DNA from 2 places in the Hamadaea sp. NPDC050747 genome. Region 1 is predicted to be linked to the other one. Evidence: riboswitches for the same ligand, from Rfam matches in the RefSeq annotation. Region 1 holds a riboswitch; the other holds the start of a gene.
What was found. A riboswitch is a leader RNA that binds a small molecule or an ion and turns the genes downstream of it on or off. The one in region 1 is predicted to bind cyclic di-AMP.
Positions count from the first base shown of each region.

Region 1 (5,561 bases):
AGCTGGAACTGGAAGGCCGTCGCCGAGCCGCCGTAGCCGCCCGCGTACGACTTGTTGAGCACGTCGAGCTGGGCGGTGATCAGGTTGTCCGGGATGTTCCCGTTGGCCCGCGTGCCGTCCGAGCTGACCACGTGGACGACCACCGGGATCGTGATCGTCGCGGCGGCCGTGACCGCGCCCGGCGTCTTACCCTTGCCCTTGAGCAGGGCGTTGGTCTCCTTCTCACGGGCATCGGTCTGCGCGGCGGTCAACTCGTTCGGGTCGACCTTGCCGACGCTGCCGGGCTTCGCCTTCGCAGTGGCCGCGCCGCTCACAACCGGGTCGTAACAAGCCGCCGACGTCGCCGCGAACGCGCCCAACGCCACCGGTGAAGCATTGAGCACAAAGGCGGCCGCAGCGACCACCGCGAGTCCGGCCGCACGCTTCATGGGCTTACGCCCTGCGTCTGCCATGCCATCTCCTCCCCACGACACGCCGGTAGTCGTGTCGCGACAGTGCGCCCCGGGATCGGGGGTTCCTCGGACGCTACGGAGGATCGACGACGGTCGAGAATAGTACGCCCGGCCTTGACTGTCGCCGTGCTGCGGTCATCATCGTGGCAGAGACATCAGCCGATCATCGGATGCCGGGGTTACGCACCCCCGGGGCAGACCTGATAGAGTTGCGCCGCCTGCGGGTGTAGTTCAATGGCAGAACATCAGCTTCCCAAGCTGACAGTGAGGGTTCGATTCCCTTCACCCGCTCCATACGAAGAGCCCTGGTCGAGACCTAGATCTCCACCAGGGCTTTCGACTCTCCGGGGTCCCTTCCTTCTCGCCCCGTGGCGGCGACCCTGCAGCCGAGCCGCCTGCCCATGACGAAGACATGATCTTCGCGGTAGGGTCACGGGCCCAGTCGCGCTAATACTGAGCGTCGTCCGGCTGGCCACGGCCGAAGTCACCGTTCGGTAGGAGAGAAGATGAGACTGGTATCCGGGCTTGCCCTCCTGACGTTCGCGACTGGGCTAGCGGCCTGTACGCCGTCGGCTCCAGAACCGGTCGGGCCGAAGGCCAGCGCAGGGAGCGTGGTCGACTGCCGGCCTGATCAGGCGTCCGTCACCTGGGGTGCGAAGAGCACCGTCAAGGTTCTCACCGGCGCGAAGCAGCTGGAGATCAGTAGTTCCGGCGAGCGCAGTGTCGGCGTCGTACGGCCAGAGGCGCGGCTGGTGGCTGAGGTGGCCAACGGCCCGCGTGAGGAGGAATGGGTCCGTTGGTTGCTCGCACAGGCGAACAAGGATCTCGGCATTCCCGTCGATGAGGCGAAGAGCCCACCGCTGAGCGGCGTGGATTCGTTTCTGGACAACGTGAAAGTGCCCGGTCGGTACATCGGCTTCGTGGGCGTCGGCGAGCTGACGCTCCCGTTCACGGTCACTTGCGCAGGTCAGTCCGCGATCATGGGCGACGTTCACGCGTGGGACAACTCGACGACGGGCATCCTCCAGTGTTCGCGAACGCCGGAACCCGGCAGCTTCTCCGAGCTGGCTAAGAAGAACTACTGCTGTTAGCCGAAGCCGGCCTCGTCAGAGGTCGGCTTCGGCGCTCTCGAGGAGGCCGAGCGTCTCGCGTACGCGTCTGCCCCAGCGCTCGTGCGCGGCTTGGCGGCTGACGCCGGCGGCTCGGGCGATGAGTTCCCACGTGGCTCCCCAGCGGCGCAGACCCAGCACGGTGCCGAACGGGTCCAGCCCCAGCGCCAACTCGATTCGCAGTTGCAGCAGTCCCGTCGCGATGTCGCGGGTCGTCGCGGCGTCGCCTTGCTCTGCTTCCCATTCGGGCGTCCCGGGGAGGGGGCGCGGGCCGAGGATGCGGTCGGCCTGGCGGCTGGCCTCGTTTACGGCGGCCAGCCCGGCAGCGGTCACTGCCGGGCCGATGTCCGTCGTGCAGGCCTTCTCGATCATCATGCTGTCAAGGCTAGCTTGACACGCCCGGCGCCGTCAAGGAAACCTTGACGGATGGCGGCCACCCGCAGCAGCCGCCAGGTGAGGGCGATCAACATGCCGAACTCGGCGGCGGCCATGACGCGCTCGGTCAGGCCGATGGCGTACCGGTGGAGGAGGTAGGTGGAGGCGAGCATGGCCAGCGCGGCGGCTGCTCCGGCGGCGGTGAGTCGGCGAAAGCCCAGCCGCAGCCCGGCCGCCAGCAATGCGGCGAACGCGACGGTGGAGGCGTACCGGTGGACATAGCCGGTGGTGCTGAGCACCTCGCCCACCGGATCGGTCGGGACGACGGTGGCGACGAGGAGAGCGCCGCTCCAAACGCTGAGCAGCGCGGTGGCCAGCCGGTCGGCTCGATGGAGCGACGGCAGCAACGCCAAGGTGGCCAGCGCGGCGAGGCCCATGGCGGTCTCCACCGCCCCACCGCGATCAGCGGCCGCGTAGTCGCTGATGGTGTGGGCCCAAGGCGAAAGGCCGTTGCCGTCGAGGTGCCCGGCCACGGTCAGGAGCACCGACAAGAGGAATCCGAAGAGGACGAACGAAAGGCGAGTCATGCCGAGAATGCTCGTCGTACGCCGAGCGCGAGACATCGCCGTCGCGACGGGTTCAGCGCTCCGTCGTGCGAGCTAGGTGACTGTCCCGTAGGGGGCTACCGCTCGCCGCAGCGAGCGCTGGATCAGGGATCTCGGTCGAATCTTGGGGCAAGATTCGACCGAGATCCCTGATCCAGCGGGGAACGGGGGAACGCGGGAACGCGGGAACGCGGGAAAGCGCAGCCGTCAGGCGCCGTAGGGGCGGCCGTACCCGTAGATCGGTGCGGCGTCGATCTTTCGCATCATGATCGGTACGCCGGCTCGGGACGCGTGCACGATCCAGTTGTTGCCGACGTACATGCCGACGTGGTGGATGTCGGAGTAGTAGAAGACGAGGTCGCCGATACGCAGGTTGGCCCGTGACACGTGCTGGACCGAGTTCCACTGCGACTTCGCATTGTGCGGCAACGAGATGCCGGCCGCCTTCCACGCCGCCATCGTCAGGCCCGAGCAGTCGAAGGAGTCGGGTCCGTCGGCGCCCCAGACGTAGGGCTTGCTGATTTGGCGGCAGGCGTACTTGACCGCAGTGGCGGCCTTGCCACCCGGGTAGGTCGCCGGGCACGGGGCGGGGCGCAGGTCGCCGAGTCCGCCGGTGGTCGCGTACAACTTCTGGACCTGATCCTGCAGCGTCTTGATCTGGCTGTTGAGCTGCTTGGCCTGGTCGTTGAGCTTCTTCTCGGCGTCGGCGAGCGCGGCGATCTTGTCGTCGATCGGCTTCTTCTTGTTCGCCAGGTCGTCGCGCTTGGCGATGACATCCGACAGTTTGTCCTGCTGGATGCGCGAGAACTGGTCGAGCAGCACCAGCTGGTCCGTGACATCGGTCGGCGACTTGGCCGAGAGCAGGGCGTTCAGCTCGGTCGTGTTGCCGCCGGTGTACAGGTAGGCGGCGAACTCGCCGACTCGCGCGCTGGCCACGTGCAGTTCGAGCTCCAGCGGATCGAGCTGCTTCTTCAGTCCCTCGAGCCGCTTGCGTTCGGCGGTGAGCTTTTCCTTGGTGTCGTTGTGCTGCTCCAGCACGGGCTCGAGCTTGTTCCAGGCGTCGTCGATCTGCTTCTCCAGCGCGCTGACCGACGGGTCCGCCCGGACCGCCTCGCTGCTGAGCAGCATCCCCATCGTGGCGACGACCGAGAGCGCGAGAGTGATCAGGGCACGTTTCTTGCGGGTGGGTTGGCTGGCCACCGTGGGTGGGTCTCCTCTTCCACCGAGGACGTTCGCAGTCGCCCTCACCGCCTACCGGGTTAGCTGCCGGGTTCGCGCTGGAAGATGCGCTACCGCTGACGCGGATTCACCCCCGAGGCGACACGCGCCTCACTTACCTGGGTCCCCGGTCCACGACGGTGTCGCGGTTCGGCGGCGGCGCGAGGGGCCGCCCCGGATGGCCGACCGACTTCCTGCGCCTCGATGACTCTAAAGTCGTGCGTTATCAAACCGCAACCCGAGACGCGCGCGCACTTCAATGTGTAGTCAATGAATTACCCGACCGTGACGTAGACGTCGTCCAGAATGCCGTGAAACTGGTCGTTCCACGGCCCGATCCCCTTGCCGCCCAACCGGAGCGGATCGGAGTTCACAATGGACAACTGCGCGGGAATCACGGTGCTCGCCCGCAATTCACCGTCTACGAACAACGCCAGTCCGGTGCTTCGGCGTACGCAATCCAACCGATGCCACGCACCGTCCGCGACGGTGTGACGCCACTGCGCGACATAGATGCGGTTGACCCCGAAAACCAATCCCGCGACGACGCAACTGGGCAGGCCGGCGAAGTGATCCACCTGGAGTTTGTACTGGGTGCCCTGAGTCGAGAAGCCCTTCTGCACGATGTTCTCGCCGTCACTGGTGTCCTGCGGATCCAGCAACACCTGCGCGCCCCATGCGACGTCGGCCTGCCCTGGATTCAGCCACGGCCCCGGATCGCTCTCGAGGATCGCCCTCGGGCATTCGGCCTCGTCACCCGGACAGACCGGCGGATATCCGACCGCCACCGTGCCGGCGCGGGTCTTGGCTGTCAGAGCACCGCCCATCACCCCGACGGGGTGCAGCCGGAGAGTCCGATCAGCGTCCCAGATCGGATCCGCCAAGCCCGCGTCGAAGGCGTACCGGAGGGTGACGGCCTCACCGGCGGCCCGCCGCTGGTCCGGAGTGCGGACGGCGGCGGTCGGGCTGGCGGGAGCCGGGACGGTCGCGAGCAGAACGGCCAGCAGGCCGGCTCCGCTGCCCAGGCTGAGACGGAGACCCCTCATTGGGACAATTGTGCCGAAATTCGGCACAATTGTCCGTTAAAGCACGGAACGCGTCCCGCTGGGGCTGATCGGCATATTCGATATGTACGCCATTCGCACGTAGTCACCACTGTGCGGGGCGTGGACCATGAGCCCGTTACCGACGTATATGCCGACGTGATGATGATCGGAGTAGAAGAACACCAGGTCACCGGGTTGTAGGTTTGCCCGGCTCACGTAGTGCGACTCGTTCCACTGGGCGCCGGTGTAGTGCTCCAGGCTCTTGCCTGCCGCCGCCCACGCTGCCTTGGTCAAGCCCGAGCAGTCGTAGGAGTTCGGCCCGTCAGCGCCCCACACGTACGGCTTGCCGATGAGGGAGCACGCCCTCTTCACCGCGGTGGCGCGGGCACCACCCGGCAGCACCGGCGGGCAGACGCCGATCCGGAGGCTGCCACCGACCGTCGACGACCCGTACGCCTGGATGCGCAGCTTCTGCAGGCGATCCATCTCCGCTTGGATGGACTTCTTCTGCGCCGCCAACGCGGCATCCTGCTGGGCGAGCGTGGCGATGAGCTGGTCGAGCTGGGCCTTCTGCCCGTCATAGATGTCCCGCTGCGCCGCGACCCCCGCGATCGCCTGCTGCTGGGTCTGCGAGATCTGCTCCAGCGTCGTCAACTGGTCCAGGAACTGATCCGGCGACTTCGCGTTCAGCAGCCCGGTCAGCCGCGACGCCGGCCCGGTCATGTAGTAGGCGCTCGCCATGTCGGCGACCTGGCC
Region 1 covers NZ_JBFAHM010000001.1:321,321-326,881, reverse strand. The annotation lists gene AB0H43_RS01565 (zinc metalloprotease) at 1-452, opposite strand, end outside; tRNA gene AB0H43_RS01560 (tRNA-Gly) at 673-746, shown strand; gene AB0H43_RS01555 (hypothetical protein) at 1,064-1,543, shown strand; gene AB0H43_RS01550 (hypothetical protein) at 1,559-1,936, opposite strand; gene AB0H43_RS01545 (DUF998 domain-containing protein) at 1,933-2,523, opposite strand; gene AB0H43_RS01540 (NlpC/P60 family protein) at 2,749-3,741, opposite strand; cyclic di-AMP (ydaO/yuaA leader) riboswitch at 3,776-3,925, opposite strand; gene AB0H43_RS01535 (LamG domain-containing protein) at 4,035-4,805, opposite strand; gene AB0H43_RS01530 (NlpC/P60 family protein) at 4,842-5,561, opposite strand, start outside.

Region 2 (5,561 bases), on a different contig from region 1:
GGTGAAGCCGATGAGGTTCGCGGCGACGTCCTGGCTGAGCACGTCGCGCCGATCCGCCCGGTCGACGCCGATGCCCTTGAGGTTCAGCGCCCGCACGGCATCGCCAGTCTCGATCCTCACACCCTGCGCGAGCACCTCGTAGCTCTGCGGCTTGGTGCTGTTCGGCTGATTGTGCGGTTCCAACAGCGGCAGCAACTCCGACACCGGGCGCCCCAGCAGCGGAGCGAGCCGGGCTGCGGCCCCCGCCGGGTCCTCGATCAGCGTCGGGTCGGCGAACACCGTACGCGCCTCGACGCTGTGCACCATGATCGCGCCGTTCCGGTCCAAAATGGAGCCCCGGGACGCGTACAGGGTCTGGTGTTCGAGGCGTTGGTCCAAGCCCTGAGCCGCCGCCGCGGGCGCGCCCTCGAACTGCAACTCGACGAGGCGTACGCCGACCGCCGTGAACATGAGCAGCGCGAGCCCGGCCGCCAGGCGCAGCCGTCGCTGGGGGTTGGCCGGACGCGGCGGCTTGGGCACCTTGACCGCCTTCGGCCGCCCCGGCCGGCCGGCCGGCGCTCCGCGGCGCTTCGCTCCCCGGCCGCCGCTCGCCCGCTCGCTCGCGCCCCTGTCCGCGCGATCATGAACTTTCGGTCGTGATCCACCGGCGTGGCGTGTCCGGGAGTCCCTGATTGACTCCTCTTCCTCATGATCGATCGGCGGCACGACCCGCAGCGACGACTGCTCGCGTACGGTGCGGCCGCGGGGGGTGTAGGCACGCGCCCGGCCCAGTCCGCTGCGGTTCTGGCCGCCCGAACGGCCGGTGGGCGCACCGGACTTGCCGGTGCGCCCACGGTCGCCGAAGCCCTGCCCGTCGGACCCCCGTCCGTCGGAGCCACGCTGCTGCGGCATCAGCCCCCCTGGCTGGTGATGGCCGGCTCGCCGTTGGCCGGCTGCGGAACGCCGACGATGCGGCCGTCCGGCAGCCGGATGAAGGCCGGCGCGCCCGCCGGGACCAGGCCCAGCTTGCGAGCCTGAGCCGCCAGGTTGCCCGGCGCCTCCTTCGCGGCGATCTGCTGGTTGAGGTCCTGCTCCTGCCGGTCCAGCTGGGCCTGCTCCGCCCGCAGCTTGTCGAGCTTGAACGCGTTCTCGTTGATCTTCTGGTTGAGCGCCAGGATGCCCACGACCCCGGCCATCACCAGGACCACGATCATCACGACGAACGGCACCCGCGGACCGGACACCGGCATCGGCGGCGCCAGCCGCAGCTTCGGCCGCTCCGGCGTGCTCCGCCCGGTCTCCCCCCGGCCCTCGGCCCGACCCCGGTCGAGCCGACGGTCGTCGTCGCGCGGCGCCCGCGCCGCGTTGGAGTTGCTCATGCCTCTCCCCCGATCTTCTCTGCCGCCCGCAGGCGAACCGAGGCGGCCCGCGGGTTCTCCGCGACCTCGGACTCGCTGGGCAGCTCCGCCCCCCTGGTCAGCAGCCGCAAGGTCGGTCCGGTGCCGGGTAGCTCGACCGGTAGGTCGACCGGCCCGGTGGACCGCGCCCGCGCTGCGAACGCTTGCTTGGTGATCCGGTCCTCCAGCGAGTGGTAGGACATGACCACGATCCGGCCACCAGGCGTTAAAACGTCCAGCGCCGCGGGCAGTGCCGCCTCCAGCACCACCAGTTCCCGATTCACCTCGATGCGCAGGGCCTGGAAGGTCCGCTTCGCCGGATGTCCCCCGGTACGCCGGGCGGCCGCCGGGATGGCGTCGCGAACCAGTTCAGCCAACCGAGCCGAGCTGGTGAGCGGGCCTTTCGCCCGTTCCTTGAGGATCGATGCCGCGATCCGGGACGCGAACTTCTCCTCGCCGTAGACCCGCAGCACCCGGGCCAGCTGACCGGCGTCGTAGGTGTTGACCACCTGCTCGGCCGTCATGCCCCGGGTCTGGTCCATCCGCATGTCGAGCGGGGCGTCCTGCGCGTACGCGAAACCCCGGTCCGCCTCGTCGAGCTGCAACGAGGAGACGCCCAGGTCGAACAGGATCGAGTCGATCCGGGCGATCCGGAGATCCCGCAGGACGCGCGGAAGCTCGTCATACACGGCGTGCACCAGATGAACGCGGTCGGCGAAGGGAGCCAGCCGCCGCCGGGAGTGCTCCAGCGCCTCGGTGTCCCGGTCGAGTCCGATGAGAACCGTCTCGGGGTGGCGTTGGAGCACGGCTTCGGCGTGGCCGCCCAGGCCGAGGGTCGCGTCGACGTGGTAGGTCCGGCCGCCGGCCCGCTGGGCGCGGTCGACGGTGAGCGCGGGAGCCAGCAGGTCGAGGCAGCGTTCGAGCAGGACGGGCACGTGCTTGCCCCGCGGCTGCTGCATCTCGACCCCCTGCTGTTCTGCTCTCGTTGATCCCGGCGTACCGCCAGATCCCCATCCGCTTCTCGCACCTCTTGTTCCCCGTTCCCAAGGGGTTCGAGAGAGCAGTACGCCTGGCGCCGGGGAAGTGGCGCCAGGAGCCGACAAGCGGCTGGAGATCTCGCGGTACGCCGGTTTCGTGCCCGGTGCTGCGATGTTCGCGGCATCGCTTCCAGGCGCCTGGCGCTCACCGTCTGGCCGGCGTCACCCCGCCTCCGTCGGCAGGCCGGCGTCACCGGCGGTGTCGACGTCCGAGAAGGCCTCCTCGCTCTCGGCGAGGTACGCCTCCCAGGCGGCGTTGTCCCAGATCTCGACACGAGTGCTCGCGCCGATCACCACCAGGTCTCGCTCCAGTCCCGCGTACGCTCGGAGCGTCGGCGGAATGGTGACCCGGCCCTGTTTGTCGGGGACCTCGTCGTGAGCGCCGGAGAACAGCACCCGGGTGTAGGCCCGGGCCGCCTTGTCACTCATCGGACGGGCCGACTGCTCGGCGGCGTATCGCTGGAACTCGGCGACCGGGAACACGTAGAGACAGCGCTCCTGCCCTTTAGTGATCACGACACCTCCCGCCAGCTCGTCCCGGAACTTCGCCGGAAGGATCAACCGGCCCTTGTCGTCCAGGCGAGGGGTATGCGTGCCGAGAAACATCGGCCCCACCCCCCGATGACGCAGACGGGATCAGCTCGTTCGCGGCGAGCCGCTCCCCCGGCCGGCCGGGCCTCCCAGCCCCACCAGTGGGCCCCACTTTACTCCACTTCCCTCCACCGTCAACCAAAATCGACGCTCCCGACGCCCCGAGCCCTCCCCGTTTGGCCAGGTCACGAGAGGTACGTTCGGGTGGAGGGGCCCTATGAAGATCAACATGGTCCGGTTTCCGACATCACCGTCACCGATGCCATTACCGCTCGTTAAGCACGAGTTAAGCGTCCCCGGCACAGCAAGGCCCGCACCACTGGTGCGGGCCCGGCTGCTTTCAGGGGATGGGTGAGAGGTCTAGAACAACACCCGGCGGAACTCGACCTTTTTGCTCCAGATGCGGTGCAGGCCGGTCTTCTTGCCGTAGGTCGGGGCGTCGTACATCTTGTTGCCGCCGGCGTAGATGCCGACGTGGTAGACGCGGCCGCTGGAGTTGCGGAAGATCACCAGGTCACCGGGGAGCGCCTTGGCCCGGGAGACCTTCTTCCCCTTCTTGCCCTGGGCGCCGCTGTGGGGGAGCTTGACGCCGACCTTCTTGTAGATGAACTTCGTGTACCCGGTGCAGTCGAACCGCTTGGGTCCGGCGGCGCCCCAGCGGTACGGACGGCCGCTGTACTGCTTCGCCAGCGCGATCACCTTCGCGGCCTTGGCCGCCCGGGAACTGACGGCGGTCGGCGCGACGGTGAAGGTCGCGGCGGTCGTGCTCATCGCGGTCGCGCTCGTGGCGGTGACCGCGTTCTCCGTCACGACCGTGTCGGCCGCGCCGACGCCGGTCGCCGGGGCGGTGGTGGCCTGGGCGGTGGTAGTCGGGGCAGTGGCCGAGTCCACCGAGGAGGCTTGAGTAGGGGTTCCCGTCAGCGTCCCGGCCAGGATGCCCGTGCCGACGGCCAGCACGAGTCCGGCGGTACGCCGCCTGAGCTGTGACTTCATCGTCGTCCTTCCGGCACGCCTGCGAAGTGAGCTGTCGGGTTCGGGCGGGAAGGTGGCCCGGCCACGGCGTCCAGGGACGGCATGGCTTCACCCCGAGCCGGCCTGCGAACCGATCCGGGGAACCAGGCCGGCGAACCGAGCTGGAAAACCGATCTGCGGGCAGGTCCGGCGAAGGTGGTTCCTCCGCTCCCGCCCATCCACTGCTTCGGTGGGGTGGGCACCGCGAACGGGCGGGACTCGGCGTATCCGCGGCGCCGCCGCCCGGGTGAACCCGACCGGCGGATCGTTTCTACTCAAGAGCCTGCGAGTTCGCCAAGAACCTGAAAGGGCGCTGTCAGCTGGGAAAACTACCCCGGCCGAGCGGTCCAGGCATCGATGTCCGAAATTGCCTGCCGCGATGTCCGGTTCGGCCGGTGACACAGCCCACAGAAGTCGTCCGGCCCGCCCGTTCGGCGTACTCCTCCGATCGGACGAGCCGGACCTCGGCCGAAAAATCAGTAAAACTGACCGACGACGTACCCGTCGTCCCAGATCTCGTGCAGGCCGACGGCCTGCCCCTCGGTCGGGGCGTCCCACATCTTGTGGTTCCCGGCGTAGATGCCGACGTGGTAAGCGAAGTCGCCGCTCAGGAAGAAGATGAGGTCGCCGGGGCGCTGCTTCGAGTGGGGGACGACCTTCGCCTTGGCCAGCTGCGTCGGCACGTAGTTGACGAGCTTGACGCCGATCTTGGCGTACACGAACTGAGTGAGCCCGGCGCAGTCGAAGGTGCGTGGCCCGGTCGCGCCGAACACGTAGGGCGAACCCTTGAGCTTCGCCACCTCGCGCAGGACGATCGCCGCCTTGGTCGCCGCCGTCGCGGTAGCCGTCGCCTTCCTGGGGGCCGCCGGCTTCGAGGCAGGCGCGGACGCAGAGGCGGACGGAGTTGGAGACGCGGACACCGAGGGAGACGCCGGAGGCGTGGGCGAGGACGACGACGCAGAGGCAAGCACCGAGAGCGCCGGAGCCGTCAGGCCGGTGGGCGTCGGGTGCGGCCCCGCCGCGAGGGCGGGAATGCCGACGGCCGCGGCCGTGACCGCCGCCGCTCCGACGGTGACCAGGCGACGCCGGTGGCTGCCGAACAGGAGACTTCGAGCACGCTCCCAGGAGGAGTACCGCATGGGGGTTCCCTTCAGCACGCCTGTGAGGTGAGCTGTCGGGTTCGGGCGCGGAAGGTTGCCCGGCCGCTGGAGGGCGGCTTCACCCCGAGCCTCGTGCGGACGAGGCCGACGCCCGGCTGGGACAGCGAGGCGTCAGTGGGTCCCCCACCCCTGCCCGGTGCTGTGCTGGGGGTCAACGCCCGGCCGGGCAGGGCTCGGCGGGACCGGAGCGTTCACCGGTCATCGACCGGCGCCTGCGTTTCTAGTGCATGACCGGCAGTCAGCCAAGCCCGCGACGTAGCCCCTGACCAGCCAAAATGTCTCCCCGGAACGACGGGCGCCCGTATTGTCCCGGCAGATTGCCCGAGATGTCCGTGATTCAAGGCACACAACCAATCACGAAAACAGATCGCGTACTCTAGCCGCGT
Region 2 covers NZ_JBFAHM010000013.1:234,538-240,098, forward strand. The annotation lists gene AB0H43_RS29865 (penicillin-binding protein 2) at 1-891, opposite strand, end outside; gene AB0H43_RS29870 (hypothetical protein) at 891-1,358, opposite strand; partial or broken gene rsmH (16S rRNA (cytosine(1402)-N(4))-methyltransferase RsmH) at 1,370-2,335, opposite strand; gene mraZ (division/cell wall cluster transcriptional repressor MraZ) at 2,576-3,019, opposite strand; gene AB0H43_RS29885 (C40 family peptidase) at 3,365-3,997, opposite strand; cyclic di-AMP (ydaO/yuaA leader) riboswitch at 4,000-4,218, opposite strand; gene AB0H43_RS29890 (NlpC/P60 family protein) at 4,492-5,154, opposite strand; cyclic di-AMP (ydaO/yuaA leader) riboswitch at 5,160-5,332, opposite strand.
Region 2: another riboswitch for cyclic di-AMP. It lies ahead of AB0H43_RS29885 (C40 family peptidase); the one in region 1 lies ahead of AB0H43_RS01540 (NlpC/P60 family protein).